DNA from 2 places in the Micromonospora sp. NPDC005305 genome. Region 2 is predicted to be linked to the other one. Evidence: predicted binding sites of a transcription regulator. Region 2 holds the regulator's gene; the other holds the start of a gene.

Region 1 (15,587 bases), on a different contig from region 2:
TCGGCCTCCCCGGCGCCGGGGTGGGCAGCGGCGCGTCCTACCGGGGCGAGCAGTTGCGCCCGGAGGGCCGCCAGTTCCTCGCCGCGCTGCGCGGCGGCAGCGCCGACGCGTACCTGGCCGCGCACCCCTCGCTGCGGGTGAAGAACTGACTCAGAGCGGCTTCGGGGCCGGCGGGCGCTCGGTGCCGTAGAGCCAGGCGTCGAAGAGCTTGCCGAGCTTCTTGCCGGAGACCCGCTCGGCGAGCGCCACGAACTCGTCGGTGGTGGCGTTGCCGTTCCGCTTCTCCGCCGCCCAGGTGCGCAGGACGGTGAAGAAGGCCTGGTCGCCGACCGCCACCCGCAGCGCGTGCACGGTCATCCCGCCCCGCTCGTAGACCGACCGGCCGAACAGGTTCGCCACCCCCGGCTTACCCGGCGGCGTACGCCAGACCTGGCTCGACGTGGTCCCGTACTTCTGCTCGAAGGTGTGCTGGACGGTCGACTCCCCGGCGTGCTCGGCCCACAGCCACTCGGCGTACGTGGCCATCCCCTCGTTGAGCCAGATGTCCTGCCAGCGCTGGAGGGAGACGCTGTCGCCGAACCACTGGTGGGCCAGCTCGTGCGCCACCACGCCGGTGTTGTCGCCCTGCCGGAAGAACCCGGCCGAGTAGACCGGCCGGCTCTGCGTCTCCAGCGCGTACCGGATCCGGTCGTCGGCGACCACCACCCCGCCGTACGCGTCGAACGGGTACGGCCCGAAGATGCTCTCCAGGTAGTCGGCCACCTCGACGGTCCGCGCGATCGACCGGTCCGGCGCGCCCTCGGCCACCTGGGTGGTGACCGCGCTGAACACCGGCCGTCCCTTGTGCTCGCCGGTGGTGACCCGGAACTTCCCGATCGCCACCGCCGTCAGATAGCTCGCCATCGGGGCGCTCTCGGACCAGCGCCAGGTGGTCCAGCCGTCCTTGGTGCTCCGCCCCTTCGGGACCCCGTTGCTGACCGCGGTGAGCCCCTTCGGCACGGTGATCTCGAAGTCGTAGGTGGCCTTGTCGGAGGGGTGGTCGTTGACCGGGTACCAGGTGCTCGCCGACTCCGGCTGGCCGAGCGCGATCGCCCCGTCCGCGGTGTGCAGCCAGCCGCTGTCACCGAGCACGTCGTTGTCCAGCGCGGCCGGCTGGCCGTCGTACCGGATCTCGGCGACGAAGCCGTTGCCGGAGGTGAGGCCGGTGGCCGGGGTGACGACCAGCTCGTCGCCGGCGCGGCTGTGGCCGGCCTTCGCCCCGTCCACGCTGACCGACCGCACCGTCAGCCCGGCCAGGTCCAGGTTGAACGCCGACAGGTTGGCGGTCGCCGTGGCCCGCAGGGTGGTGGTGCCGGTGAGCTTGTCGGTCGCCGGGTCGTAGCGCACCCGCACGGTGTAGTGGGCGACGTCGTAGCCGCCGTTGCCGTAGCTCGGGAAGTAGGGGTCGCCGGCGCCGGGGGCGCCCGGCGCGAAGCTGCGCCCGGCCGTCGGGCTGGGCGCGGTGAGCCCGGGTGCCGCCCGGTCCGGCTCGTTGGTACCGCAGCCGGCGAGCAGCAACGCTCCACAGAGCAGCAGCCCGAGCCGTCGTCGTCCGCCGCGCCGCGCCATCGCCTCGATCCCTCCCGGACCCGAACCGTGGCGGCCCTGCCCGGGGCCGCTCCGCCCGCGGCAGCCTACCCAGGATCGATCACGTCCGCGTCACGGCAGAGCCGGCGGGCTCGCCCCGATCAGCCAGGCGTCGAAGAGGGGACGCAGCGGCCTCCCGGCCGTCCGCTCGGCGTACCCGATGAAGTCGGCGGTGGTCGCGGTGCCGTTGCGGCGCTCGGCCAGCCAGCCGCGCAGGATGCGGAAGAAGGTCGCGTCGCCGACGGCGCGGCGCAGCGCGTGCACGGCCAGCGCGCCGCGCTGGTAGACGGCGTCGCCGAACATCGCGGCGCGGCCCGGGTCCACCGTGGGCCTGCGCCAGTCGGTGACCGCGTACCGGTCGGCGAAGGCCCGCTCGACGGCGCGCCCGCCGTCGTGCTCCGCCCAGAGCCATTCCGCGTACGTGGCGAAGCCCTCGTTGAGCCAGAGGTCGCTCCACCGGGCCACCGAGACGCTGTCGCCGAACCACTGGTGGGCCAGCTCGTGCGCGACCACCTCCGTGTTCGGGCGGGTGCCGCGGAAGAAACCGGGCCCGTAGACCGGCCGGGACTGGGTCTCCAGCGCGTACCGGATCCGGTCGTCGGCCACGACGATCCCGCCGTACGCGTCGAACGGGTACGGCCCGAAGCGGCCGGCCAGGAAGTCGGCGATCTCGCCGGTGCGGGCCACCGAGGCGGCGGCCGGCCCGTCGGCGGGCAGGGTCGCGGCGACGGCGGTGACGATCGGCTTCCCGGCGTGGGTGCCCGTCGCGACCCGGTAGTCGCCGATGACCAGGGTGGACAGGTAGCTGGCCATCGGGCTGCCCTCGGACCAGCGCCAGGTGGTCCAGCCGCCCCTGCTCTCCGTCCCCTCCGGCACCCCGTTGCTCAACGCGGCGAGCCCGTCCGGGACGGCCACCTGGATCTCGTAGGTGGCCTTGTCGGAGGGGTGGTCGTTGACCGGGTACCAGGTGCTCGCCGACTCCGGCTGGCCCAGCGCGATCGCACCGTCCCCGGTGGCCTGGAAGCCGCCGTCGCCCAGCTCGGCGCTGGGCAGCGGCTCGGGCACCCCGCCGTACGTCACCTCGACGCTGAACCGCTGCCCGGCCGGCAGGCCGTGCGCCGGGGTCACGACCAGCTCGGCCCCGTCGCGCCGGTGCTTCGCCGGGGCGCCGTCGACGCGGACCCGGTCGACGGTCAGGCCGGCCAGGTCGAGCTGGAACCGGGACAGCGCCGTGGTGGCGGTGGCGGTCAGCACGGCCCCGCCGGCGAGCCGGTCGTCGGCCGGGTCGTAGCGCACCTTCAGCGCGTAGTGCCCGACGTCGTAGCCGCCGTTGCCGGACCCCGGCACGTACGGGTCGCCCACGTCCGCCGCGCCCGGGTGGAACCGCCCGTCGTCCCCGGTGCAGCCGCCGGCCAGCAACGCGACGGCGAGCACCGCCACGCCCCACCGCCGGCCCCGCGTCATCCGCCGAGCCTAGACGCGCGACGGCGCGGGTGGGATCGGAACGCCCACCCGCGCCGTCGGTCGCTCACCCGGTCAGCGGTCGAGGACCAGGCCGACCTTCTGGAACTCCTTGAGGTCGCGGTAGCCGCACTTGGCCATCGCCCGGCGCAGCCCGCCGAAGAGGTTGAGCTGGCCGTCCGGCTCGTCGGCCGGACCGAAGAGCAGCTTCTCCATCGAGCCGAGCGGCTCACCGGCCACCTCGAACGCGCCGCGCGGCAGCGACGGGTGGCTGGCGGCCGAGTGCCACCAGGCGCCGCCGGCCGGGGCCTCCTCGCAGAGCGACAGCGGCTCGCCGAGCATCACGGCGTCCGCGCCGCAGCCGAGCGCCTTGGCGATGTCGCCGGAGGTCTGCATGTCGCCGTCGGCGATCAGGTGCACGTACCGGCCGCCGGTCTCGTCGAGGTAGTCGCGGCGGGCCGCGGCGGCGTCGGCGATGGCGGTGGCCATCGGCACCCGGATGCCGAGCACCGACTCGGTGGTGGACCAGTCGTCGCCGCCGATGCCGACGATGACACCGGCCGCGCCGGTGCGCATCAGGTGCAGCGCCGTCTTGTAGTCGGTGCAGCCGCCCACGATGACCGGCAGGTCGAGGTCGGCGATGAACTCCTTGAGGTTCAGCGGCTCGTCGGTGGTGGAGACGTGCTCGGCGGAGACGATGGTGCCCTGGATGACCAGGATGTCCACGCCGGCGTCGAGGATCACCGGGGCGAGGGCCAGCGTGTGCTGCGGGGAGACCCGGACGGCGACCGTGCCGCCGCCGTCGCGCAGCTCGCGGACCCGCTCGGCGATCAGGTCGGGGCGGATCGGCTCCGCGTAGACCTCCTGGAGCCGCTTGGTGGCCCGGGCGTCCTCGTCCAGGCCGGCCAGCTCCTCCAGCACCTTGGCCGGGTTCTCGTAGCGGGTCCAGAGGCCCTCGACGTTGAGCACGCCGAGGCCGCCGAGCTGGCCGAGCCGCACCGCGGACGCGGGGCTCATGGTCGCGTCGGAGGGATGCCCGACGCAGGGGATGCCGAACTGGTAGGCGTCGAGCTGCCACGCGGTGGAGACGTCGTCGACGTCCCGGGTGCGACGGCTCGGCACGATGGCGATGTCGTCCAGGTGGTAGCCGCGCTGCGCGGTCTTGCCCAGCCCGATCTCGACCACGTCACGCATGGGGGACTCCAGGTGGTTGGGGGTGGTGGGTCAGCGGGTGTGGTAGTTGGGCGCCTCGACGGTCATCTGGATGTCGTGCGGGTGGCTCTCCTTGAGGCCGGCCGCAGTGATCCGGATGAGCTGGCCGCGCTGGTGCAGCTCGGCGATGCTCTCGGCGCCGGCGTAGCCCATGGCCAGCCGCAGCCCGCCGGTGAGCTGGTGGGCGACCTGGGCGAGCGGACCGCGGTAGGGCACCTGGCCCTCCACGCCCTCGGGGACCAGCTTCTCGTCGTTGGTCACGTCCTGCTGGAAGTAGCGGTCCTTGGAGTAGGACTTCGCCTGGCCGCGCGACTGCATGGCGCCGAGCGAGCCCATCCCCCGGTACGCCTTGTACTGCTTGCCGTTGATGAAGATCAGCTCGCCCGGGCTCTCCTCGCAGCCGGCCAGCAGGCTGCCGAGCATCACGGTGTCGGCGCCGGCCACCAGGGCCTTCGCGATGTCGCCGGAATACTGGATGCCGCCGTCGCCGATCACCGGCACGCCGGCCGGACGGCCCGCCCGGGCGGCCTCCATGATCGCGGTGATCTGCGGGACACCCACGCCGGCCACGATCCGGGTGGTGCAGATGGCGCCCGGGCCGACGCCCACCTTGATGCCGTCGGCGCCCGCGTCGACCAGCGCCTTGGCGCCCGCGTAGGTGGCGATGTTGCCGCCCACGATGTCGATGCCCACGTCCTTCTTGAGTCGCGCGACCATCTCCAGCACGGCCCGCTGGTGGCCGTGGGCGGTGTCCACGATGAGGACGTCCACCCCGGCGTCGACCAGGGTGCGGGCCCGCTTGTACGCGTCCTCGCCCACGCCGATCGCGGCGGCCACCCGGAGGCGGCCGGCCTCGTCCTTGGTGGCGTCCGGGTACTGCTCGCTCTTGGTGAAGTCCTTGACCGTGATCAGCCCGCGCAGCTTGCCGGCCTCGTCGACGATCGGCAGCTTCTCGACCTTGTGCCGGCGCAGCAGGTCGAGGGCCTCGTCCTTGCGGACGCCGACCGGGGCGGTGATCAGCGGGGTGTGGGTCATGATCTCGCGGACCGGGGTGGCCGGGTCGGAGACGAAGCGCATGTCCCGGTTCGTGACGATGCCGACGAGCTGGCCCTGCCCGTCGACCACCGGCACGCCGGAGATGCGGTAGCGGCCGCAGAGCGCGTCGACCTCGCGGAGGGTGTCGTCGGGGCTGGCGGTCACCGGGTTGGTGATCATGCCGGACTCGGAGCGCTTGACCAGGTCGACCTGCAGCGCCTGGTCCTCCACGGAGAGGTTGCGGTGCAGCACGCCGATGCCGCCCTGGCGGGCCATGGCGATCGCCATCCGCGCCTCGGTGACGGTGTCCATGGCGCTGGACAGCAGCGGGACGTTCAACTCGATGCGGCGGGTGAGCCTGGTGCGGGTGTTCACCCGGCTCGGCACCACGTCCGACTCGCCCGGCTGGAGGAGCACGTCGTCGAAGGTCAGCCCGAGCGGCACCACCCGGGCCGAGCCCGCGGGCAGCTCGGGCAGATGGCCGCCGAGCTCACCGCCGTCGCGGCCGGCCGGGATCTCGGTGCTGGGCGAATTCTCCACGATTGCTCCCCTGAGCTGGTCGGACGGGCTGCAGCGAGGCGGCGCGCGCGGGCACCGGCGCACGCCGGCATGACGGCGCGTCGCTTCATCGTACCCATTGAGCTGGGCCGCCTCCGGCAACGGCGGCCCCGGGTCGGCGGCGCCACAGGGAGCCGCCGGGGCGGACTTTCCGGCGCGACGGGGACTACGGTGAGGGGGTGCACGACGAGCCCATCGACCCGTTCAACGGCGACCCGGCCGATCCGGCTGCCGGTCTGCACGACCCGCGCGAGGACGACCCGCTCGACCCGCTGACCGAGATCGAGCGGCAGGACGTCCTCGAGGATCTTGCCGACCTGGAGATCTACCAGGCCCTGCTGCAGCCGATCGGCGTCCGCGGCCTGGTCATCGAGTGCGAGGACTGCCGCGAGCCGCACTACTTCGACTGGGACCTCCTCCGCGGCAACCTGCGCCACCTGCTCGACTCGGGGCGGCCCCGGGTGCACGAGCCGGCCTACGACCCCGACCCGGACCACTACGTGAGCTGGGACTACGCCCGCGGCTACGCCGACGGCGTGCACGACACCCTCACCGAGGGCACCGACGACTCCGCCGAGGAGTGAGCGGCCCGCTCAGGCCACCAGGCCGGCGCGGAAGCCCGCGGCCACCGCGTGCGCCCGGTCGCGCGCGCCGAGCTTGCGGAACAGCCGGCGGGCGTGCGTCTTGACGGTGTCCTCCGAGACGAACAGCTCCCGCCCGATCTCCGCGTTGCTCTTTCCCTCGGCCATGCCGAGCAGCACCTGAAGCTCACGCTCCGTGAGGCCGACCGCGCTGCGCGGGGTGCGCGCCGGGCGCTGGGGACCGCCCGCCGGCGCCGGCTCCGCCTCGGCCGCCGCCGGGTCGGCCGGGTCCTCGCCGCGCTGCACCGGGACCACCGTGGGGCCCCCACCGGGACCCTCCGCGGAGCCCGCCGGCCACGCGGCCCCGGCCGGGGTACGCCCCGGCGCGGCCGACCGGGCCGGCCCGCCGACCGCCGCGGCGTCCCGGGCCGGGTCGGTGACCCGGTGCCGGTTCGTGCGCCCGGGGGCGGAGAGCAGCAGCAGCGCCTTGGCTACGGCGCTGGTCAGGTCGTGGTCGGCATTCTGGATGAGGCCTCGCGCCCCGGCGCTGATGGTGGCCGCCGCGGCCTCCGACTCCTCGGCGCCGAGCAGCAGCACGGCGGCCTGCGGGGCGCGGGCCAGCACCCGGCGGACGAAGCCGGCGCTGTCCGGCCGGGTGAGGGCGGTGTCGGCGAGCACCACGTCGACCTGACGCTCGGCGAGCCGCAGCATCACCTCGGGATCGGAGACGGCCGTCCGGAGCACGCCCGACAGCCCGAGCCGCGCCGCCGCGGAGGTCAAATGCTGGGCCGCGAGTGGTGTCCGAACGCACACGAGAACGCTACGCACAGTGGTCTCCTCTCCGCCTCAGAGCAGACCACGGCGGGGTGTGCTCGGGAGGAGGTTCCGGGCAATCATCCGAACTTTTCCGGCAGATGGGGCATATGCCGCCGACTGTCCGAGGTTTTCGATCACACATGTGTGAGCGCGGGAAAGCCCGGGTACCGAGGGGTCACTCCGGAAACGGTGTCCCGCGCGGACCACCGCACCGGTAGGAGCTGGCCACGAGATTCTCCGCGGTGCCGCGCGGGAGGAGGGGTGCTGATGTCGAACGTACGCAGGCTGCCCGGACCCATTGTCGACCTCTGGGACTGGCAGCGGCTCGGTGCCTGCCGCGGGCGGGACAGCGCCCAGTTCTTCCACCCGGACGGCGAGCGCGGCTCGTCGCGGCTGCGCCGCGAGTCCGGCGCCAAGGCCGTCTGCCGCGCCTGCCCGGTGCGCGCCGAGTGCGCCGCGCACGCCCTCTCCGTCCGCGAGCCCTACGGCGTGTGGGGCGGCTTCAGCGAGTCGGAGCGGCTGCGGCTGCTGGCCCTCGGCTGGGAGGACCTGGCCGACCGCCGGCAGGCCCGGGTGGACGTCGCCCGGCTGGAGGCCCGCCTGGGCCGGCCGCACAAGTCCACCGTCCCGGACCAGCGCAAGATCGCCTGACCGCCACACGGACCACACCGACGCCGCGCCCGGACCCCGGGCGCGGCGTCGCGTGCAGCCCGGACTGCCGTCGGGCGCCCCGCGCGGAGCCGGCGCTCTCTCCGTCAGCACCTTTCGAGCTGACATCACCAACGACTCGACCCCGGGGTGACCGCCCACCACCGAGCCCGTTGGACGCGACGCCCACGCACACCCGGGCCCGGGTCCGGGTCCGGGTCCGGGTCCGGGTCCGACGCCCACCGCAACGGGCAACGGTGAATCGTCCGCGACATCAGCTCGAAAGGCGGTCCGAACCTGAGTCCGCCCCGCCGGAGCAGGAGACCCGCCTCAGCCGACGGTGACCGGGACGGTGTGCCAGCCGGTGGCGCCGTCCGGGGCGACCGGCCGCCGCTGCTCTGGCTGCGTCTGCCCGGCCGAGTCCGTGGCCCGGACCTGGAGGGTGTGGTCGCCCGGGCTGGCGTCCCACCGCCACGACCACTGCACCCAGGTGTCCACCGAGACCGTCGGAGCGAGGGTCGCCTCCCGCCAGGGGCCGCCGTCGACGCGTACCTCGACCCTGCGGATGCCCCGGTGCTGGGCCCAGGCCACCCCGGCGACCGTGACCGGGCCGGCGGTGAGCGGGTTGCGCCGGCGCGGCGTGTCGATCCGCGACTGCGTCCTGATCGGCCCCTGCGCCGACCACCCGCGCGGCACCCAGTACGCGTCGAAGTCCGCGAAGCTGGTCAACTCCAGCTCGGTCACCCACTTGCAGGCCGAGACGTACCCGTAGAGGCCGGGCACCACCATCCGCACCGGGAAGCCGTGCTCCACCGGCAGCGGCTCGCCGTTCATCCCGACCGCGAGCAGCGCGTCCCGGCCGTCCCGCAGCACGGTCGTGGGGGTGCCGCAGGTCCAGCCGTCGACCGAGCGGCCGACCACCTGGTCCGCCCCCTCCTCCGGCTGCGCCTCGTCCAGCAACTCCTTGATCGGCACGCCCAACCAGCGGGCGTTTCCGATCAGGTCCCCGCCCACCTCGTTGGAGACGCAGGCCAGGGTGACGTAGCGCTCGACCATCGGCCGGGCGAGCAGGTCGTCGAAGCTCAGCTCGATCGGGTTGCGGACCCGGCCGTGGATGCGCAGCCGCCAGGTGGCCGGGTCCACCTGCGGCACCACCAGGGCCGTGTCGATCCGGTAGAACTCGCGGTTCGGCGTGACGAAGGGGGCGAGCCGGCTCACCGACAGGTCGGCGCCGGCCGGCACCGGCGGGGCGGGCGCCGCCGGCGTGGGCAGCCGCACCGCCTCGCGGGCCGCCGAGACGCCCCGCCGCCCGGCCAGCCAGTGCCCGCCGAGCCCGGCCACCGCCGCGGTGCCGGCCAGCAGGCCGACCCCGCGCAGGAACCGGCGGCGTGACTCCTGGTCGCCGTCGTCGAGCGGCTCCCACCCGGCCGGAGTCTCGTCCCGGGCGAGCGCGGCGACGGCCGGGGGCGGCGTAGGCCCGGACGGCGTAGGCCCGGACGGCTCTGGCTCCGGCGTGGCCGGCGACGGGCGCTGCCTGGCGCCCTCCCCGAGCGGACCGGCCACGAAGGCCCAGAGCGTCAGCGCGCCCAACAGGCCGCCGACCAGGGAGGGCAGCGCGTCGAAGGTGTCCGCGCCGGCCCGGGTCAGCGCGGCGGCCACCCCGAGGGCGGCGAACGCGGCGATGCCGGCCAGGCCGATCCGGAGCCGCCGGGCCGCCAGCACGCCGATCAGCGCCGCGATGGCGGCCAGCAGCACCGCGGTGCCGACCAGGAGCGCGACCTTGTCGTGCGTGCCGAAGACCGCGATGGCGAACTGCTTGAGCGGCTCGGGAACCACGTCGACGACCAGCCCGCCGACCGCGATGAGCGGGGCGGACCGGGGGCCGGTGAGGACGGCCACCGGTTCGGCGACGCCGATCGCGACGGCCGCGGCGGTCACCCCGGCCAGCGCGGCCTGACCGCGCGACATGTTGCTCACGGCGACCAGTCTCGTCGGTCGGGGCGGGCGACCGCCAACCTCGTCACCGTTCCGTAAGCGGATACGGGTCAGGGCACACCGCCGGGTGGCGGTGTGCCCTGACGTCAGGCCGTACGACTCGGGATCAGAAGCCCGGGCCGTGCTGGTGGCCGTGACCGTGGCCGTGACCGTGACCGGCGTTGGCCGGCTCGGCCTTCTCCGGCTTCTCCACCACCAGGCTCTCGGTGGTGAGCAGCAGGCCGGCGATCGAGGCGGCGTTGGTGACCGCGTTGCGGGTCACCTTCACCGGGTCGAGGATGCCGGACTTGACCAGGTCGACGAACTCGCCGGTGGCGGCGTCGAGGCCGTTGCCCCACTCCTTGCCGGCGACCTTCTGCACCACCACGTAGCCGTCGTGGCCGGCGTTCTGGGCGATCCAGCGCAGCGGCTCGACCAGTGCCTTGCGCACGATCGAGACGCCGACCTTCTCGTCACCGGTGAAGCCCAGGTCGTCGTCGAGCACCGACAGGATCTGCGCCAGGGCGGCGCCGCCACCCGGGACCGTGCCCTCCTCGACCGCGGCCTTGGTCGCGGCGATGGCGTCCTCGATGCGGTGCTTGCGCTCCTTCATCTCGACCTCGGTGGCCGCGCCGACCTTGATCACCGCGATGCCGCCGGAAAGCTTCGCCAGCCGCTCGGCCAGCTTCTCCCGGTCCCACTCGGAGTCCGAGGCCTCGATCTCCTTGCGGATCTGGGCGACCCGGTCGGCGACCTCGGCGGACTGGCCGCCACCGTCGACGACCGTGGTGTTCTCCTTGTCGACCACGACGCGGCGGGCGGTGCCGAGCACCTCCAGGCCGACCTGGTCGAGCTTGTAGCCCAGCTCCGGGGCGACCAGCTCGGCGCCGGTCAGGATCGCCATGTCCTGGAGCATCGCCTTGCGGCGGTCACCGAAGCCGGGGGCCTTCACGGCGCAGACCTTGATGGTCTTGCGGATCGCGTTGACCACCAGCGTGGACAGGGCTTGGCCCTCGACGTCCTCGGCGACGATGAGCAGCGGCTTGTTGTTCTGGAGGACCTTCTCCAGCAGCGGCAGCAGCTCCTCGATCGCCGAGATCTTCTGCGTGGTGATCAGGATGTACGGGTCCTCCAGGACCGCCTCCTGCCCCTCCACGTCGGTGACGAAGTTCGGCGAGATGAAGCCCTTGTCGAACTGGAGACCCTCGGTCACCTCCAGCTCGGTGGTGAGGGCGGAGCCCTCCTCGACGGTGATGACACCGTCGCGGCCGACCCGCTCCATCGCCTCGGCGATCAGCTCGCCGATGGTGGCGTCCTGCGCGGAGATCGTCGCGACGTGCGCGACCGACTCCTTGTCGGCCACCTCGACGGCCCGGCCGAGCAGCGCCTCGGAGACCTTGGCGGCCGCCGCGTCGACGCCCCGCTTGAGGCCGGTCGGGCTGGCCCCGGCGGCCACGTTGCGCAGGCCCTCGCGGACCATGGCCTGGGCCAGCACGGTCGCGGTGGTGGTCCCGTCGCCGGCGACGTCGTTGGTCTTGGTCGCCACCTCCTTGACCAGCTGCGCGCCGAGGTTTTCGTACGGGTTGGTGAGCTCGATCTCCTTGGCGATCGTCACGCCGTCGTTGGTGATCGTGGGCGCACCAAACTTCTTGTCCAGGACGACGTTGCGCCCGCGCGGGCCGAGGGTGACCTTGACCGTGTCCGCGAGGGCGTTGACACCGTGCTCCAGCAGGTGCCGGGCGTCGTCCGAGAAGCTCAGGATCTTCGCCATCTGTATCCCTTCGAAGCGACGTTGCCCCGGCCCGGCGAGCCGGACCGGGGCAACGACACTGATCGGTTGCTTACTTCTCGATGACCGCGAGGACGTCGCGGGCGGAGAGCACCAGGTACTCCTCGCCGGCGTACTTGACCTCGGTGCCGCCGTACTTCGAGTAGAGGACGGTGTCGCCGACCTTGACGTCGATCGGCACGCGGTTGCCCTTGTCGTCGATCCGGCCCGGGCCGACAGCGAGGACGGTGCCCTCCTGCGGCTTCTCCTTGGCGGTGTCGGGGATCACGATGCCCGAGGCGGTGGTGGTCTCGGCCTCGTTCGCCTGGACCACGATGCGGTCCTCGAGCGGCTTGATCGCAACCTTGGTCGCGGTAGTCACGGGCATACCCTCCTGGGGTACTTGGTGTCGTTGCCGGTCGGCATGCCGACCGGCGTCAATCTGCCACATGCCACCGGGCGGGGCCGTCGTCGCGGGTGCCGGTCCGCCTGGCGCTCAACCCCCGGACACCAGGGCCCGGGCGTTGGCACCCTCAGGGTGAGAGTGCTAATCGCAGGTTATTCCTCGGCTAGCACTCCGTCAAGGAGAGTGCCAACGCGCCGCGCCTCGTGTCGCGCACCCTCCCGGTCGAACCGGGTCGCCCGACGACGTGCACCAGGGGTCCGGGCCGGCCGCTCGGGAGGTGGCCGGGAGAATGCCCGCGTGGACCTGGAACAGTTCGCCGCCCTGCGTACCCCCGAGGGGTCGGCCGCGCTCGACGCGGCGGCGCGGGTAGCCGGCGGCGACCCGCTGACGGCGGCGGCGGCGCTCCGCTCCGCCGGGGTGCCGGCCGGTCTCGCGGCGGCGGCGCTGACCCAGGCCGAGCTGCGCCGGCGCGCGGTGGGCAAGTTCGGCCCGGCGGCACGCGGCATGTTCCTCACCCGGCCGGGCCTGGAGCAGGCCACCCGGGGGGTGGTGGCGCGGCGCCGCGCGGCACGCCTGCGCGCCGCGGGCGTGGCGACGCTGGCCGACCTGGGCTGCGGCCTCGGTGCGGACGCGCTCGCCGCGGCCCGCGCCGGCATCCGGGTGTACGGCGTCGAGGCCGACCCGGTGACCGCCGCGATGGCCGCCGCGAACGCCGAGGCGAACGGGCTGGCCCACCTGTTCACCGTGGAGTGTGGGGACGCCACGGCGTTCGACGTGAGCCGGGTCGACGGGGTCTTCTGCGACCCGGCCCGCCGGAAGGCCGGCACCGGCCGGCGGATCTTCGACCCGAACGCCTACTCGCCGCCCTGGGACTTCGTCACCGGGCTGGCCGAGCGCGTGCCGCGCACGGTCGTGAAGGTGGCGCCGGGGCTGGACCACGCGCTGATCCCGGCGGGTGCCGAGGCGGAGTGGGTGAGCGTCGACGGCGACCTGGTCGAGGCGGCGCTCTGGTGCGGCGCGCTGGCCGAGGTGCCCCGTCGCGCCACCGTGCTCCGCGAGAAGGAAGGGCCCCTTTCTAACGCCTCCGGTAGAGCAGGGGTCCCCTCCTATCAGCTCACCGGCAGCGGCGACGCCGAGGCGCCGGTGGGCCGGCCCCGCCGATTCCTCTACGACCCGGACCCGGCGGTGGTGCGCGCGCACCTGGTCGCCGAGCTGGCCGGCGACCTCGACGCGACGCTGGCTGACCCGACCATCGCCTACCTGTACGGCGACGAGGCGCGGCCGACGCCGTTCGCCCGCTGCCTGGAGGTCACCGACGTCCTGCCGTTCTCGCTGAAGCGGCTGCGCGCCCTGCTGCGGGAGCGCCGGGTCGGCCGGGTGGAGATCCTCAAGCGGGGCTCGGCGCTGGAGCCGGAGAAGCTGCGCCGGGATTTGAAGCTGGCCGGCGATGGGGCGGCCAGCCTGGTGCTGACCCGGGTGGCCGGCGCGCCGACCGTGCTGATCTGCCACCCGGCGCCGGGCTGAGTCAGGAGGCCTCGCGGACGCGCAGGTCGGCCAGCCACACCTCGGCCAGGTCGCTGAGCGCGACGCCGAGGACCTCGCTGAGGCAGACCACGGTGCCGAACGCGGGTGCCGGGAGCCGGCCCACCTCGATCTTGCGCAGCGTCTCCGGCGAGATGCCGGCCGCCACGGCCACCTCGACGAGGCTGCGGCCACCTCGCGCGACCCGGAGCGCCGCCCCGAGACGTTGCCCCGCTGCGATCTGTTCCGGTGTGAGCGGTGGGCGAACCATGTCAGCAGAATAGACCCCCGACCGTCGTGGTATAAAAATACCGCAAGAGAAGGGGAGGGTTGATCGTGATCGAACTGAAGTCCGCCGAGGAGATCGACCGGATGGCCGTGACCGGCCGGTTCGTCGGCGAGCTGCTGGCGGAGCTGCGTGAGGTCGCCGACGTCGGGGTCGACCTGATGGACCTCGAGCACCACGCCCGCCGCCGGATCAAGGAGCGTGGCGCCGCGTCCTGCTACTGGGACTACGCGCCGTCGTTCGGCCGCGGCCCGTTCCGCAACGTCCTGTGCCTCTCGGTCAACGACGCCGTGCTGCACGGCCTGCCGCACCCCTACGCCCTGCGCGACGGTGACCTGCTGAGCATCGACATGGCGGTCGGGGTCGACGGCTGGGTCGCTGACTCCGCGCTGTCCGTCATCGTCGGCACCGCCGCCCCGGACGACCTGAAGCTGATCGAGGCCACCGAGGTCGCGCTGGAGGCCGGGATCGACGCCGCGCGGCCGGGCAGTCAGATCGGCGACATCTCCGCCGCGATCGGCGAGGTCGGGCGCCGCTACGGCTACCAGGTCAACAACGAGTTCGGCGGGCACGGCATCGGCCGCACCATGCACGAGGCCCCCCACGTGCCCAACGACGGCCGCGCCGGCCGGGGCATGCGGCTCCGGCCCGGCCTGACGATCGCGATCGAGCCGTGGTTCTGCCGCGGCACCGACAAGATCAGATTCGACCGGGACGGGTGGACGATCCGTTCCGCCGACGGCTCCCGCACGGCCCACTCCGAGCACACCGTCGCGATCACCGAGGCCGGCCCCCGCGTGCTGACCCGCCGCCCCGGGCACGGAGCGAGGCCGGGCAACCGCAGCGGGCAGGCGGCCGCGGGTTAGTTTGTCGCTCATGGCAGGACAGGGCACTCCGGCGACGGCACTGCTGACCAAGCGGAAGATCACGCACAGCACCCACCCGTACGACGTCTCGCCGGACGCGCCGAACTACGGCGCGCTGGTCGCGGCGGCCCTCGGGGTGCCCCCGGCCCGGGTGTTCAAGTCGCTGGTCACCGAGGTCGACGGCGGGCTGACGGTGGCGGTCGTGCCGGTCACCGGCGAGCTGGATCTCAAGGCCCTCGCCGCCGCGGCCGGGGGCAAGCGCGCGGCCATGGCGGACCGGACGGTGGCCGAGCGGGCCACCGGGTACGTCCGCGGCGGGATCAGCCCGCTCGGCCAGCGCAGGCGGCTGCCCACGGTCGTCGACGCCTCGGCGCTGGAGCATCCGACGGTCTACGTCTCGGCGGGGCGCCGCGGTCTGCAACTCCAGCTCGCCCCCGCCGATCTGGTCGCGCTGACCGGGGCCGTGACCGCGCCGATCGCCACCCGCTGAGGGGTCCGCGGGCGCGCGACCTGGGAGCGCTTCCGCACCGTGCCCGAGGGAGCGCTCTCCGCGGGTGACGGCAGGGTGCCACTGGCGTTGCTGAATTGTTACGGCGGCCAACAAACTTCTGACCTCGGCTCTCTTGCGCGCCTCGGGACGGGAGGAATACGTTGCCGGGCACAACAAACCACCGACAACTCCCCCAACCCCCGAAAGGACCCATGCATATGCGCAAGGGCTTCCTCACCTTCGCGGCCGTCGGTCTTCTGGCAACCGGCAGCATGGCCGCCTGCGGTGACAACGGCGGTTCTTCGGACCAGGCCGGCGGCTCGTCCGACAAGAAGCCGA
Region 2 (15,587 bases):
CGCGTCGCGCAGCCCGTCCGGCAGCGCGGCCCAGTCCGGCCGGTCGGCCGTGGCGTCGTACGGCACCGGGGGCAGGGAGATCGCGGGCACCCGCCCATGCTGCCGCACCGGGACGTCGGTGCGCTCTGCCAGACTGCGAGGCCATGAGGACCGACGAGTTCTGGCAGTTGATCGACAGCGCCCGGGCCGGGGGCGGGGGCGAGCCCGCGGCGGTCGCCGCCCGCGCGGTCGCCCTGCTGGCCGAGCGGGACCCGGAGGAGATCGTCGGGTACGCCCACCACCAGCAGCGGGTGCTCGCCGCGTCGTACAAGGTCGATCTCTGGGGCGCGGCCTACCTGATCAACGGCGGCGCCTCGGACGACGGTTTCGAATACTTCCGGGGCTGGCTGATGACCCAGGGTCGGGCGGTGTTCGCCCGGGCGGTCGCCGAGCCGGATTCCCTCGCGGAGCTGCCGCAGGTGCGGGCCGCCGCGCTCAGCGGCGAGGAGTTCGAGTGCGAGGACATGCTGGCGGTGCCGTGGGAGGCGTACCGGAAGTCCACGGCGGCGGAGTTGCCGACGGACCGGGACCCGGTCCGGGCACCCGACCTGAACGACTTCTGGGACTTCGACGACGAGGACGAGGCGCGGCGGCACCTGCCGAAGCTCGCCGCCCTCTTCGTCGAGCCGCCCGAGGAGTGACGCCCGAGGAGTGACGCCGGAGGAGTGACGGGGGAGCACCGGCACGCGCCGGGCGACGTGGGAGCATAGAGGGGGCCGGCGCGCGCCGGCCCGCTCACGTCAGCCGACCAGAACGGACCGCTGTGCCACCGACGCTCGATCCCGGCGCGAACGCTCCTGGTGCCACCGACCCGGCGCGCATCAGGAACTTCTGCATCATCGCTCACATCGACCACGGGAAGTCGACCCTGGCCGACCGGATGCTGCAGCTCACCGGCGTGGTCGACCCCCGGCAGATGCGCGCCCAGTATCTCGACCGGATGGACATCGAGCGCGAGCGCGGCATCACCATCAAGAGCCAGGCCGTCCGGATGCCGTGGACCATCCGGGAGGGCGACCGGACCGGCGAGTCCGCCGTGCTCAACATGATCGACACCCCGGGCCACGTGGACTTCACCTACGAGGTGTCCCGGTCCCTGGCGGCCTGCGAGGGCGCCATCCTGCTGGTCGACGCCGCCCAGGGCATCGAGGCGCAGACGTTGGCCAACCTCTACCTGGCGCTCGAGAACGACCTGCACATCATCCCGGTCCTCAACAAGATCGACCTGCCGGCCGCCCAGCCGGAGAAGTACGCCGAGGAGCTGGCCCACCTGATCGGCGGCGACCCGGCGGACTGCATCCGGGTCTCCGGCAAGACCGGTGAGGGCGTGCCGCACCTGCTCGACGAGATCGTCCGGCAGTTCGTGCCGCCGGTCGGCAAGGCCGACGCCCCGGCCCGCGCCATGATCTTCGACTCGGTCTACGACGTCTACCGGGGCGTGGTCACCTACGTCCGGGTGATCGACGGGCTGATCAGCGCCCGGGACCGGATCAAGATGATGTCCACGGGCGCCGTCCACGAGCTGCTGGAGATCGGCGTCATCTCCCCGGAGATGGTGAAGGCCGACGCGCTCGGGGTCGGCGAGGTGGGCTACCTGATCACCGGCGTGAAGGACGTCCGCCAGTCCCGGGTCGGCGACACGGTCACCATCAACGCCAATCCGGCCAAGGAGGCGCTCGGCGGCTACAAGGACCCGAAGCCGATGGTCTACTCCGGCCTCTACCCGATCGACGGGTCCGACTATCCCAACCTCCGTGAGGCGCTGGACAAGCTCAAGCTGAACGACGCCGCCCTGGTGTACGAGCCGGAGACGTCGGGCGCGCTCGGCTTCGGCTTCCGCTGCGGCTTCCTCGGCCTGCTGCACCTGGAGATCATCCGGGAGCGGCTGGAGCGGGAGTTCAACCTCGACCTCATCTCCACCGCGCCGAACGTGGTCTACCGCGCCATCCAGGAGGACGGCGAGGAGATCGTGGTGACCAACCCGAGCGAATACCCGACCGGCAAGATCGCCGAGGTGTACGAGCCGACGGTGCGGGCCACCGTGCTCACGCCGAACGACTACGTCGGCGCGGTGATGGAGCTGTGCCAGGGCCGCCGGGGCAGCCTGCTCGGCATGGACTACCTCTCCGCCGACCGGGTGGAGCTGCGCTACACCCTGCCGCTGGCCGAGATCATCTTCGACTTCTTCGACCAGCTCAAGAGCCGCACCAAGGGCTACGCGTCGCTGGACTACGAGACGTCCGGCGAGCAGGCGTCCGACCTGGTGAAGGTCGACATCCTGCTGCACGGCGAGCCGGTGGACGCGTTCAGCGCGATCGTGCACAAGGACAAGGCGTACAACTACGGCACGACGATCGCGGCGAAGCTGCGCACGTTGATCCCGCGCCAGCAGTTCGAGGTGCCCATCCAGGCGGCGATCGGCAGCCGGGTGATCGCCCGGGAGACCATCCGCGCCATCCGCAAGGACGTGCTCGCCAAGTGCTACGGCGGTGACATCAGCCGGAAGCGCAAGCTGCTGGAGAAGCAGAAGGAGGGCAAGAAGCGGATGAAGATGGTGGGCCGGGTGGAGGTCCCCCAGGAGGCCTTCATCGCCGCGCTCTCCTCCGACTCCGGCGACGGCAAGGCCGCCGGCAAGAAGTAACGCCCCCGCGCCACACGGCCGGCGTCCCGCACGAGCGGGTCGCCGGCCGTTCCGCGTACCCGGAGAATTTTTCTCCCCGCCGGGACCGCTCCCACCTGCGTGATCACCGTGGGCGGGGAACCGGCGTGCGGCGGCCCGGGGCGCGGGCCGGTTTGGTTTTTTGGCGGGTCGGGAACTTACCGGTCACGACAGGAACCACACAGACCGTGTGAAACTTCTTAGAAGGAGAAGACCGTGGACCTCACCGTCTGGGGCATCATCACCGCGCTCGTCGTTGGTCTGATCGTCGGCGCGCTGGGCCGCCTGGTCGTTCCGGGCCGCCAGAACATGCCGATGTGGCTGCACATGCTGATCGGCGTCGGCGCCGCGCTGCTGGGCACCGTCCTGGCCCGCGCCCTCGGCATCGCCACCGAGACCTCCGGCATCGACTGGATGGAGCTGCTGGTCCAGGTCGTGCTGGCCGCCATCGCCGTCGCCCTGGTGGCCGGCGTGGGTCGCCGCCGCAGCGTCTCGCGCTACTGACGCACCCCGAAACGCCTCAGCGGGCGCCCGACCGGTCGGTCGGGCGCCCGCTGGCGTTCGGGCATTGAACCCGGTCAGCCGCCAAGGACCGGCAAAATGCTTTCCCCGCGCCCGGATCCGGCCGGGAAATCCCAGCCCAGAGCCCTTGCGAGCAATTCGTCACCGGAGTCGGTTTGGATTTTCGGCGGGTCGGGAACTTAGCGGTCACGACAGGAACCACACGACATCGTGTGACTCATTCAGAAGAAGGAGGGCGACCGTGGAGCTCACCGTTTGGGGCATCATCACCGCGCTCATCGTTGGTCTGATCGTCGGCGCTCTGGGCCGCCTGGTCGTCCCGGGCCGCCAGAACATGCCGATGTGGCTGCACATGCTGATCGGCGTCGGCGCCGCGCTGCTGGGCACGATCGTCGCCCGGGCGTCGGGCTTCGCCGACACGTCCGGCATCGACTGGCGGGAGCTGCTGCTGCAGATTCTGTTCGCCGCCATCGGCGTGGCCCTGGTGGCCGGTGTGGGGCGCCGCCGCGGCGTCTCGCGCTACTGACCCCCAACCCGAAACGCGCCGGCGGGCGCCCGACCAATCGGTCGGGCGCCCGCCTTCGTCTGCCCTGAGCTGCCCGGACGGCACCCCTGCCGCTCGGGCCCGCGGCTGCGATACCGTCGCCTCGGCCGCCCGCCGCGAGTACCCCCTGTTGTAAAGGAAATTTTCCTACTAAGGTGCGGCGGAGAAGGTTAATGCCAAACGCCCCGAGGGAGATATGGCGTGAACAGGTGGAAGCGGCTGGCCCCGGTCACCGCCATCGTGGCCTCGGCCGCGATGGTGCTCTCCGGGTGCGGTGGCTCCGGCGACGACGACAAGGCCGCCGACAACAGCAAGCTCACGGTCTGGATGATGGGTGAGGGCGGCGACGCCCAGACCAAGTTCCTCGACGGCGTCGAGGCGGAGTTCAAGAAGAAGCACCCCGAGACCGATGTCGTGGTGCAGTACATCCCCTGGCTCGAGGCGCCGAAGAAGTTCCAGGCCGCGCTCGCCGGCGGGGAGGGACCGGACGTCACCGAGCTGGGCAACACCGAGACCCAGGGCTGGGCGGCGCAGGAAGCCCTCGCCGACGTCACGGAGAAGTTCAACGGCTGGTCCGAGGGCAAGGACATCCTTCCCGACCTGGTGAAGAACGCCCAGCTCGACGGCAAGCAGTACGGCGTCCCGTGGTACGCCGGCGTGCGGGGCATCTACTACCGCACCGACTGGTTCGCCGAGGCGGGCGTGAAGCCGCCGACGACCTGGGACGAGCTGGTCACCGTCGCGAAGGCCGTCCAGGCCAAGAAGCCGGGCACCTACGGCATCGCCCTGCCCGGCAACTCCGAGCTGCCGTTCTACTCGTTCCTCTGGGCGGCCGGCGCGGAGATCGCCACGAAGGACGGCGACAGCTGGAAGTCCGGCTACAACACGCCGGAGGCGCAGAAGGCGGTCAAGTTCTGGACCGACCTGGTGACCGTGCACAAGGTGGCCCCGCCGGCCGCCGCCGCCTGGAACGAGGTCGACGCCCGCACCCAGTTCGCCACCGGCAAGGCCGCCATGGCGTTCGCCGGTAGCTGGCAGGGCGGCGCGATGAAGAAGGACAACCCGGACATCGAGAAGGTGTGGGGCACGTTCCCCATCCCCGGTCCGGACGGCAAGGCCGCCCCGGCCTTCGCCGGCGGCTCGGACATCGCCCTCTGGAAGGACAGCAAGCGGCAGGACCTGGCCTGGGACTACCTGACCGTGCTGCTCAGCAAGCAGAAGGACCAGGAGTTCGCCAGCAGCCTCGGCTTCTTCCCGGTCTACAAGGACCTGGTCAGCGGCGGCAACTACGCCAACGACAAGGTGATGGCGGCGTTCGCCACCGCCATGCAGAACACCAAGCTGACCCCGCTCACTCCGAAGTGGGTGGAGGTGAGCCGGACCAAGACGGTGACCCAGGCCATGAACAGCTCGGTCATCAAGGGCCAGAAGACGGTCGAGAAGGCCACCGCCGACGCGGCCACCGAGATGGAAAGCATCCTCAACGCCAAGTGACCACGCTGACCGAGGCCACCGGCGAAGCCGCCGCGCGGGAGACCCCCGCGCGGCGGCGCCGTCGCGTGGACCGCCTCCCGTACCTGCTGCTCCTGCCCTGCCTGGCGATCATCGCGGTGCTGCTGCTCTGGCCGCTCGGCCAGGTCGTGATGATGTCCTTCTACAAGCTGGACAGCGTCCGGCAGCTGCGGGGGGACCGCGAGTGGCCGTGGGTGGGCCTGGCCAACTACGCGCAGATCCTCGGCGACCCGTTCTTCCGTACGGTGCTGCGCAACACCGTGCTCTTCGCCGTGGCCAACGTGGTGCTCACCATGATCCTCGGCACCCTGGTCGGGCTGCTGCTCAACCGGCTCGGGAAGAAGATGGCCACGTTCGTGGCGAGCTGCGTGATGCTGGCCTGGGCCACCCCGGCGCTGACCGGCACCATCGTCTGGAAGTGGATCTTCGACGACACCAGCGGCCTGGTGACCTGGCTGTTCAACAAGCTTCCGGACGGGCTCTCCACGGCCCTGTTCGGGCGCAGCGACTGGACCGGCTACGGCTGGTTCAACGACCCGCTGCTCTTCTTCGGCATCCTGACCCTCGTGGTGGTCTGGCACTCGTTCCCGTTCATCGCCGTCAGCGTGCTGGCCGGGCTGAAGAGCGTGCCGAGCGAGCTGCAGGAGGCCGCCCGGGTGGACGGGGCCGGCCCGTGGCGGGTCTTCTGGTCGGTGACCTTCCCGATGCTGCGGCCGGTCTTCGGCATCCTCGTGGTGCTCTCCACGATCTGGGACTTCAAGGTCTTCACCCAGCAGTTCGTGCTGGCCGGCGGCACCCAGGACCGGTCGACGTTCATGCTGTCGATCTACTCGTACGCGGAGGCGTTCTCACCGCCGCCCAAGTACGGGCTGGGCTCCGCGATCGCCGTCATCCTCACCCTGATCCTGCTGGTGGTGACCGGCGTGTACGTCCGTATGGTGCTCCGGCAGGAGGACGAGTCGTGAAGAAGATCGCCCTCAACGGCGCCGGCCTGCTGGTCGCGCTCTTCGCGGCCTTCCCGGTCTACTGGATGGTCGCCACCTCGCTGAAGCCCAACAAGGAGATCTTCTCGGCCACGCCGCGCCCCGTGCCGGCGGAGCCGACCCTGGAGCACTACCGGGAGATCCTCACCGGCAACCTCATCCCGGGCGTGACCTTCACGGACTTCTTCCTCAACAGCGCGCTGGTCGCGGTGGCCACCGTGGTGCTGAGCGGGCTCGTCGCGCTGCTCGCCGCGACCGCGGTGGCCCGGTTCCGGTTCAAACTGCGCACCACCTTCCTGATCCTGCTGCTGGTGGTGCAGATGATCCCGCTGGAGGCGCTGGTCATCCCGCTGTTCCTGATGATCCAGCGGCTCGGCCTCTACAACACCCTGCCCAGCCTGATCCTGACCTACCTCGGCTTCTCGCTGCCGTTCGCGGTCTGGATGCTGCGCGGCTTCGTGGCCGCGGTGCCCAAGGAACTGGAGGAGGCGGCGGCGATCGACGGGGCCAGCCGGGCCCAGACGTTCCGCAAGGTGCTCTTCCCGCTGGTCGCTCCCGGCCTGGTGGCGACCAGCATCTTCTCCTTCATCACCGCCTGGAACGAGCTGATCTTCGCGTTGACCTTCGTCAACGACCAGAACAAGTACACGTTGCCGGTGGCCATGACGTTCTTCTTCGGGCGGGACGACACCGCCTGGGGTTCGGTGATGGCCGCCTCGACGCTGTTCACCCTGCCGGTGATCGTCTTCTTCCTGCTGGTCCAGCGCCGGATGGTCTCCGGCCTGGTCGCCGGGGCGGTCAAGGGCTGACCGGTCCGCCGGGTGCCGGGGAGAACCCGTTTTCCCGCACCCGGTGGCGGCCCCTAGGCTGGCCGCCATGACGGGCAGGCTGGCGGCGGTCAACATCGGTGCGGTGACCGAGGCGGAGTGGGCGGGCGACCCGAGCGGTCGCAGCGGCATCGACAAGCGGCCGGTCGACGGCCGGGTGGAGATCCGCCTCGCCGGCGTCGCCGGTGACTTCATCGGCGAGCGGGCCCACCACGGCGGCCCCGACCAGGCGGTCTACGCGTACGCCGAGGAGGACGCCGGCTGGTGGGCCGGCGAGCTGGGCCGGGAGCTGCGGCCGGGCGCCTTCGGCGAGAACCTCACCACTTGGGCCGTGGACGTCACGGGGGCGGTGATCGGCGAGTGCTGGGCGGTCGGCTCCGCGCTGCTGCAGGTGACCAAGCCACGCACCCCGTGCCGCACCTTCGCCGGCTTCTGGGGCATGCCCGATCTGATCAAGCGGTTCACCGTCCACGGCGCGCCCGGGGCGTACCTGCGGGTGCTGCGTGAGGGCGAGGTGGGCGCGGGCGATCCCGTCGAGGTGGTCGACCGGCCGGCGCACGGGATCACGATCGGCGAGGTGTTCCGGGCGACCACCCTGGAACCGGAACTGCTGCCGCGCCTGCTCGACGTGCCGGACCTGCCCGAGTCGGTGCGGGCGAAGGTCCGCCGCCGGCTGGGGACCGTCGCCTGATCGACGGTCAGGCCGCGGCGAAGACCTCGGCCAGCACCTGGGTCGCCGGGTCGCCCTTCACCCTGGCCCAGGTGCCCTGCTCGGCCGTCCACTCCAGGCCGCCGAAGCGGACCGATTTCACCCCGTGGTCGTCGGCGTGCGAGACCAGCCAGTGGGCGTACCGCCAGCCGTTGCGGCTGTCGGCGGCCGGCACGGTCAGCCCGGTCAGGTCGGTGCCCGAGCTCAGCTCCGGCAGGCCCCAGTCCAGGGCCAGGCTCTGCATGAGGGCGCTGGCGGCGGCCGGGCCGCGCATCGTCGGCGTGGGGCCGACCGTGCAGGCCACCGCGCCGGTCGCGTCCCCGAGCAGGGCGCGGGTGAGCACCTGCGACTCGTCGGCCCACTTCTCGTACGCCTCGGGGTAGGCCGACCGCTGCACCCGCTGGGCGGCCTCGGTCACCCGCAGCTCCTCCCAGCCCTTGACCTTCTTGAGCGCGGCGTAGAACTTCTTCGCGGCGTAGCGCGGGTCGCGGATCTCCTCGGGGGTGCCCCAGCCCTGGCTCGGCCGCTGCTGGAACAGGCCGAGCGAGTCCCGGTCGCCGTGGGCGATGTTGCGCAGGTGCGACTCCTGGTAGGCCGTCGCCAGCGCCACCACCACGGCCCGCTCGGGCATCCCGCGCTGTGCGCCGATCGCCGCGATGGTGGCCGCGTTGGCCATCTGGTCGGCGCTGAGCACGACCTCGCCGTCGGCCTGGACAGTGCAGGTCCGGCTGGCCAGCGGCAGCCGCAGCTGATGCCCGAACTGCTTCGCGACGAACCACACGCCGAGCAGGGCCAGCACTGCCACCACCACACCCGATGCCACGATCGCCGCTCGCGTCCGCACCCGCACCCCCAGTCCCGACAGCCCGCCAAGCGTACGTCGGCCACTCCCGTTCCCGGGTCGGCCGACCGGACGCCTCACGGTCCGTAGCCGACCCCGTACCTTCGACCTCAGTCTCCGGCCGGCACCCAGGCCGCGGGCCGCTTCTCCCGGAACGCGAGGACGCCCTCCCGGCCCTCCGCGGAGAGGAAGTACCCGGTGGAGAGCGCGGCCAACTCGGCGATCTCGGCCCGCAGGTCGGTGGCGGCCGGCCGGCGCAGCAGCTCCTTGGCGCCGGCGAGGGCCTTCGGCGCGCCCTTCACGAGCGAGGCGCGGTAGCGCTCCACCGCGTCGTCCAGCGCGTCCGCCGGCACGGCGGCGGTGACCAGGCCGATCTCGGCGGCCCGCCGGCCGTCGAAGGTGTCGCCGGTCAGGTACAGCTCGGCGGCGGCCCGGGGGTGCAGCCGGGGCAGCACGGTCGCCGAGATCACCGCCGGGATCACCCCGATCCGGACCTCGGTGAAGGCGAACGTGGCCTCCTCGGCGCAGACCGCCAGGTCCGCGGCGGCGATCAGGCCCAGCCCGCCGGCCCGCGCCGGCCCGGCCACCTTCGCGAGCACCGGCTTCGGGCACTCCCGGACCGCGACCAGCACGTCGCCCAGCATCCCGGCCGGCACGGTCCCGCTGGCGTACGCGGCGGCGGTCTCCTTCAGGTCGGCCCCGGAGCAGAACACCGGGCCGGTGTGGTCCAGCACGACGGCCCGGACCGCGTCGTCGGCGACCGCCGCGGCCAGCCCGGCCAGCAGCTCGGTCATCAGCGGGGTGGAGAGCGCGTTGCGGTTGTGCGGGCTGTCCAGGGTGAGGGTGGTCACCCCGCGGGCCGTGGCGACCCGCACGAGAGCGTCCGGAGAGGTCATGCCGGGCACACTAGTGGCCATGCCCGGCGTCCTTCCAGAAGGCGAACCCGTCCCGCGCGACGGGGCGCTGCCCGCTGCCGCCCGCCGCGCCGTCGGCGCGCGCGGCTTCGGCGTGTACGTGCACGTCCCGTTCTGCGCCAGCCGGTGCGGCTACTGCGACTTCAACACCTACACGGCCGCCGAGCTGGGCGGCGGGGGCAGCCGGGAGACGTACGCCGACACGGTGCTGGCCGAGCTGGCCCTCGCCGGCCGGGCGCTGGGCGACAGCCCGCCGCCCCGGGTGGACACCGTCTTCGTGGGCGGCGGCACGCCCACCCTGCTCCCGGCCGACGACCTGGCCCGGATCCTCGACGGCATCGACCGCACGTGGGGGCTGGCCGCCGACGCCGAGGTCACCACCGAGGCCAACCCCGAGACGGTCACCCCGAAGTCGCTCAGGACGCTGCGGGCCGCCGGCTACACCCGGATCTCGCTGGGCATGCAGTCCGCGGCGCCGGGGGTGCTGGCGATCCTCGACCGGCAGCACAGCGCCGGCCGGGCCACCGCCGCCGCGCTGGAGGCGCGGGACGCCGGGTTCGACCACGTGAACCTGGACCTGATCTACGGCACGCCGGGGGAGAGCGCCGAGGACTTCGCCGCCTCGCTGGACCAGGTGGTCGCCGCGGGGGTGGACCACGTCAGCGCGTACGCCCTGATCGTGGAGGACGGCACCCGGCTGGCCGCGCGGATGCGCCGCGGCGAGCTGCCGTACCCCAGTGACGACGTGGCGGCGGACCGCTACCTGGCCGCGGAGGCGGCCCTCGGCGGGGCCGGCTTCTCCTGGTACGAGGTCTCCAACTGGGCCCGCTCCGACGCGGCCCGGTGCCGGCACAACCTGCTCTACTGGACCGGCGCCGACTGGTGGGGCCTGGGCCCGGGGGCGCACAGCCACGTCGGCGGGGTGCGCTGGTGGAACGTCAAGCACCCGACCGCGTACGCGCAGCGGCTGGCCGCCGGGGAGTCGCCCGGCCTGGCCCGGGAGCTGCTCACGCCGGACGAGGCGCACATGGAGGACGTGATGCTGCGGCTGCGGCTCGACGACGGGCTGCCCCTGTCCGGGCTCGACGAGGCGGGCCGGGCGGGCGCCGAGCGGGCCCGGGTCGACGGCCTGCTGGACGCCGGCGCGTACGCCGCCGGGCGGGCGGTGCTGACCCTGCGCGGCCGGCTGCTCGCCGACGCGGTCGTCCGCGACCTGCTGCCCTGACCGGGCCCGGCCGGCCTGCGAGGGCCGGCCGGGTCGGGGTCACTTGATCAGGTTGGCCGACATCGGGTAGCGGTAGGGCTGCCCCTCGTTGGCCTTCACGCCGGCCATGATGCCGAACACCACGCCGATGATGACGGCCGCGCCGACGGCGAGGAACCCGACGAGGATGCAGCTCAGGATCCAGCCGACGACGCCCACGATCGACCACACCAGCTGGAAGTTGAGCGCCGAGACCGCGTGCTGGCGCACGGTCGGGGACTGGTTGCCCCGCGCCAGCATGGCAACCAGTGGGGGAAGCCACCCCAGCACGCCGCCGCTGACGAACATCGCCGCCGCCCCGCCGAAGTGCGCGACGAGGGCCCAGGTCTTGTCGTCGTTGTTGGCGTAGCCGGCGGGCGGCCCGTAGGCGCCGCCGCCCGGGTAGCCGCCGCCCGGCGGGGGATAGCCGCCGGGGGGTGGGTAGCCGCCCGACGGAGGCTGGCCGCCGGGAGGCGGGGGATAGCCACCGGGCGGGGGATAGCCGCTCCCCGCCGGTGCCCCGGACAGTGGTGCGGTGGGTGGTTCGCCGGCCGACGACGAGCCGTACGGTGCCGACGGCGGGGTCGGCTCCGGCGGCGGTGCGCCGGAGTCCCCCGCTCCGGGAGGGCGAGGAGGTTCAGTCATGGACGTCACGGTAGGTCCCGGAGGCAAGGGCGCACCAGAGCGACATCGCCCGGGATGTCCGGCTGTTCGGCCGTGGTGGGTCGGATGTGCGGCGGGCCGCACCGGAGGTGGGTCGCTGATCATCGCGTCGACGGGTCGGCCGACGTAGACTGGCACTCGCTACAGTCGAGTGCCAGACGCCCGGCGGACGCCGTGCGCCGGGGCGGACGAGGTGCGTCAGGAGGTGGGGGACATGGGTCTCGACGACCGCAAGCTCGCCGTGCTGCGCGCGATCGTCGAGGACTACGTCGCCACGCAGGAGCCGGTCGGCAGCAAGGCCCTGGTCGAGCGCCACCAGCTGGGCGTCTCCCCGGCGACCGTCCGCAACGACATGGCGGTGCTGGAGGAGGAGGGCTACATCCGGCAGCCGCACACCAGTGCCGGCCGGGTGCCCACCGACCGCGGCTACCGGCTCTTCGTCGACCGGCTCTCCCGGGTCAAGCCGCTCAGCCCCGCCGAGCGCCGGGCGATCGAGCGCTTCCTGGTCGGCGCGGTCGACCTGGACGACGTGGTGCACCGCACCGTCCGGCTGCTGGCCCAGCTCACCCGGCAGGTCGCCGTCGTGCAGTACCCCAGCCTGGCCCGCTCCAAGGTGCGCCACCTGGAGCTGGTGCCGATCTCCACCACCCGGCTGATGGTCGTCATGATCGCCGACACCGGCCGGGTCGAGCAGCGGCTGGTCGAGCTGCCCGGGCCGGTCGCCCCCGACGAGGTGACCGACCTGCGCCGGCTGGTCAACGAGAAGCTGGTCGGCAGCCGGCTGTCCGACACCCCGCCGCTCGTGCAGGCCCTCGTCGACGAGTCGACCCCGCAGCTGCGCCCGGCCATGGCCACGCTCTCCAGCGTCCTGCTGGAGACCCTGGTCGAACGGCATGAGGAGCGCATCGCGCTGGCCGGCACGGCCAACCTGACCCGGGGCGGCCTGCTCGACTTCCAGGGCTCGCTGCGCCCGATCCTCGAGGCGCTCGAGGAGGAGGTCGTGCTGCTCAAGCTGATCGGGGAGGCCGAGCCGAGCACCACCCGGGTGCTCATCGGCGACGAGAACGAGATCGACAACCTGCGCGCCGCCTCGGTGGTCAGCACCGGGTACGGCCCGGGCAGCACCATCGTCGGTGGGCTCGGCGTGCTCGGGCCGACCCGGATGGACTACCCCGGCAATATCGCCATGGTGAGGGCCGTGGCACGCTACGTGGGCGAGTTGCTGGCCCAGAACTGACCAGTCAGACCGACGGCCGGCTCCGGCCGACGACCGGCGCAACGCGAGACGAACATGAGGACACCGAACGCAGTGGCCAGGGACTACTACGGCATTCTCGGCGTGAGCCGGGACGCCTCCGACGACGAGATCAAGCGCGCCTACCGGAAGCTGGCGCGGCAGTTCCACCCGGACGTCAATCCGGACCCGGAGGCACAGGAGAAGTTCAAGGACATCAACGCCGCGTACGAGGTCCTCTCGGACGATCGGAAACGGCAGATCGTCGACCTGGGCGGCGACCCGCTGGCCCCGGGCGGCGGGGGCGCGGGTCCGGGTGGCCCGGGCGGCGCCGGCCCGTTCGTCGGCTTCCAGGACATCATGGACGCCTTCTTCGGCGGGGCGGCCGGCGGCAGCCGGGGCCCGCGGCCGCGTACCCGGCCGGGCGCCGACGCGATCCTGCGGTTGGAGCTGGACCTGAACGAGACGGCGTTCGGCGTCGAGGCGCCGATCACCGTCGACACCGCCGTGCTCTGCACCACCTGTTCCGGCGCGGGCACGGCGGCCGGCACCCACCTGGCCACCTGCGAGGCGTGCGGCGGCCGGGGCGAGGTGCAGTCGGTGCAGCGGACCTTCCTCGGCCAGGTGGTCTCCGCCCGGCCGTGCACGGTCTGCCAGGGCTACGGCACCACCATCCCGCACCCCTGCCCGACCTGCGCTGGCGACGGCCGGGTGCGCACCCGGCGCTCGCTCACCGTCAAGATCCCGGCGGGTGTCGAGGACGGCATGCGGATCCGGCTGGCCCAGCAGGGCGAGGTCGGTCCGGGCGGCGGCACCGCCGGCGACCTCTACGTGGAGATCCACGAGCGGCCGCACGACGTCTACTCCCGCAAGGGCGACGACCTGCACTGCCGGGTCACCGTGCCGATGACCGCGGCCGCGCTCGGCACCCGGTTGACCATCAAGACCCTCGACAGCGAGGAGACGGTCGACGTCAAGGCGGGCACCCAGCCGGGCAGCACCCTGCGGCTGCGCGCCCGGGGCGTGCCGCACCTGCGCGGCACCGGCCGGGGCGACCTCTACGTCCACCTCGACGTGCGGACCCCGACCAAGCTCGACGCCGACCAGGAGCGGACGCTGCGCGACTTCGCCAAGACCCGCGGCGAGGAGGTCGCCGAGCTGACCAAGCAGGGCGGCTTCTTCTCCCGGATGCGCGACGCCTTCAACGGGCACGCCTGACGTGTCGGCGCCGCTGTTCCTGGTCGAGGCGCTGCCCACCGGTGACACGCTGACGCTGGACGGCCCCGAGGGACACCACGCGGCCACCGTGCAGCGGCTGCGCGTCGGCGAGGAACTGCTGCTCGCCGACGGGCGGGGCGGCACGGCCGGCGCGGTGGTCACCGCCGTCGGCAGGGGCACCCTCGACCTCCGGGTCACCACCCGGGGGTACGCCGACGCGTTCGTCCCCCGCCTGGTCGTGGTGCAGGGCATCGCCAAGGGCGACCGGGGTGAGCTGGCCGTGCAGGCGATGACCGAGGTCGGCGTCGACGAGATCGTCCCGTGGGCGGCGTCGCGCTCGGTGACCCAGTGGCGCGGTGAGCGCGGCGTACGGGCCCGGGAGAAGTGGGCGGCCACCGCCCGGGAGGCGGCCAAGCAGGCCCGCCGCCCGTGGCTGCCGGTGGTGGCCGGGACGCCCGACGAGTCCACCACCACGGTGGCTCGGCGGATCTCCGGCGCGGCCGCCGCGTTCGTCCTGCACGAGGAGGCCGAGGACCGGCTGACCACCGCCGACCTGCCGGAGGCTGGCGAGATCGTGCTGGTGGTGGGCCCGGAGGGCGGCATCGCCTCCAGCGAGCTGACCGCCTTCCAGGAGGCCGGCGCCCGCCCGGTCCGCCTGGGCCCGTCGGTCCTGCGCACGTCAACGGCCGGCGTGGCAGCCCTGACCGTCCTGTCCACCCGCCTGCACCGCTGGTAGCTCGCCCATCCTCGTTGATCAAGGAGTTTGCGTCAGGATCCGGCCGGGATCCGACGCAAACCTCTTGATCAACGCGGCGGGGTGGATTCAGGTGCGGAGGTAGGAGGCGCCGTTGAGGTCGACGATGGTGCCGGAGGCCCACTCGGCCTCGGGGCTGGCCAGCCAGTGCACCGCCGCGGCGATCTCCTCGGGGCGGGCCACCCGGTTGAACGGGGACTGGGCACGGATGGCGTCGCCCCGCTCGCCGCTGAGGTGGGTGGTGGTCATGTCGGTCGCCACGAAGCCCGGCGCGACCGTCGCCACCGCGATGCCGTACGGGGCCAGGGCCAGCGCCAACGACTGACCGAGCGCGTTCAGCCCGGCCTTGCTCGCCCCGTACGCGGGCTGCTCCGGCTCGCCCCGGAACGCGCCCCGGGACGACACGTTCACGATCCGGCCGCCCCGCTCGCGCATGTGCTGGGCGGCGCACCAGGTGGCGTTCGCAGCGCCGGTCAGGTTGGTCTCTAGGACCAGCCGCCATTGCTCCTGCCACTGGTCGTACGTGTTCCCGAAGACCGGGTGGGGCAGGTCGCGCGGGCCGTAGACGCCCGCGTTGTTGACCAGGACGTCGAGGCCGCCCAGGCGCTGCGCCGCCTCGTCCACCATGGCCCGTACGGCGTCCGGGTCGGCCAGGTCGGCGCGGACCACCACGTGCCCGTCGCCGGGCAGCTCGGCCCGCAGCGCCTCGGCCAGCTCCGCGGAGTCCCGGTGGTGGACGGCCACCCGGTCCCCGCCCTCCGCGAACGCCCGCGCCACGGCGCGGCCGATGCCGCGCGAGGCCCCCGTCACCAGTACCGCCCGTCCCGCCATGCCGGCCATCCTGCCGCACCGATCCCCGCGGTTAGGAAGGGGCCCTTCCTATGCAGCAGGCGTTAACAGGGGGCCCTTCCTTACACTGCCCCGA

The links. Region 2 encodes HrcA, which represses chaperone genes, less so after heat shock. Its sites were predicted from a motif close to GGTTNGCACNCTCNNNNNGAGNGTGCNAACC; they were not measured.
Region 1: groES (co-chaperone GroES) is a predicted target of HrcA. The motif match lies at 12,202-12,232, and genes of this name have one in related genera.

What each region holds. Positions count from the first base shown of each region.
Region 1 is NZ_JBEXGL010000007.1:306,467-322,053, forward strand. Features, by position in the region: gene ABZS80_RS15230 (LCP family protein) at 1-149, shown strand, start outside; gene ABZS80_RS15235 (M1 family metallopeptidase) at 151-1,608, opposite strand; gene ABZS80_RS15240 (M1 family metallopeptidase) at 1,699-3,090, opposite strand; gene ABZS80_RS15245 (GuaB3 family IMP dehydrogenase-related protein) at 3,163-4,281, opposite strand; gene guaB (IMP dehydrogenase) at 4,312-5,874, opposite strand; gene ABZS80_RS15255 (DUF5319 domain-containing protein) at 6,072-6,476, shown strand; gene ABZS80_RS15260 (response regulator transcription factor) at 6,486-7,301, opposite strand; gene ABZS80_RS15265 (WhiB family transcriptional regulator) at 7,557-7,940, shown strand; gene ABZS80_RS15270 (molybdopterin-dependent oxidoreductase) at 8,268-9,914, opposite strand; gene groL (chaperonin GroEL) at 10,039-11,682, opposite strand; gene groES (co-chaperone GroES) at 11,753-12,067, opposite strand; gene ABZS80_RS15285 (methyltransferase domain-containing protein) at 12,383-13,609, shown strand; gene ABZS80_RS15290 (helix-turn-helix transcriptional regulator) at 13,611-13,877, opposite strand; gene map (type I methionyl aminopeptidase) at 13,943-14,758, shown strand; gene ybaK (Cys-tRNA(Pro) deacylase) at 14,769-15,248, shown strand; gene ABZS80_RS15305 (substrate-binding domain-containing protein) at 15,467-15,587, shown strand, end outside.
Region 2 is NZ_JBEXGL010000021.1:55,095-70,681, forward strand. Features, by position in the region: gene ABZS80_RS26810 (phosphotransferase) at 1-90, opposite strand, end outside; gene ABZS80_RS26815 (DUF4240 domain-containing protein) at 144-680, shown strand; gene lepA (translation elongation factor 4) at 803-2,680, shown strand; gene ABZS80_RS26825 (GlsB/YeaQ/YmgE family stress response membrane protein) at 2,915-3,202, shown strand; gene ABZS80_RS26830 (GlsB/YeaQ/YmgE family stress response membrane protein) at 3,462-3,746, shown strand; gene ABZS80_RS26835 (sugar ABC transporter substrate-binding protein) at 3,966-5,258, shown strand; gene ABZS80_RS26840 (sugar ABC transporter permease) at 5,255-6,241, shown strand; gene ABZS80_RS26845 (carbohydrate ABC transporter permease) at 6,238-7,068, shown strand; gene ABZS80_RS26850 (MOSC domain-containing protein) at 7,136-7,777, shown strand; gene ABZS80_RS26855 (hypothetical protein) at 7,785-8,645, opposite strand; gene ABZS80_RS26860 (enoyl-CoA hydratase-related protein) at 8,747-9,532, opposite strand; gene hemW (radical SAM family heme chaperone HemW) at 9,552-10,775, shown strand; gene ABZS80_RS26870 (DUF4870 domain-containing protein) at 10,815-11,438, opposite strand; gene hrcA (heat-inducible transcriptional repressor HrcA) at 11,671-12,693, shown strand; gene dnaJ (molecular chaperone DnaJ) at 12,766-13,908, shown strand; gene ABZS80_RS26885 (16S rRNA (uracil(1498)-N(3))-methyltransferase) at 13,910-14,644, shown strand; gene ABZS80_RS26890 (SDR family oxidoreductase) at 14,732-15,493, opposite strand; gene ABZS80_RS26895 (histidine triad nucleotide-binding protein) at 15,587-15,587, shown strand, end outside.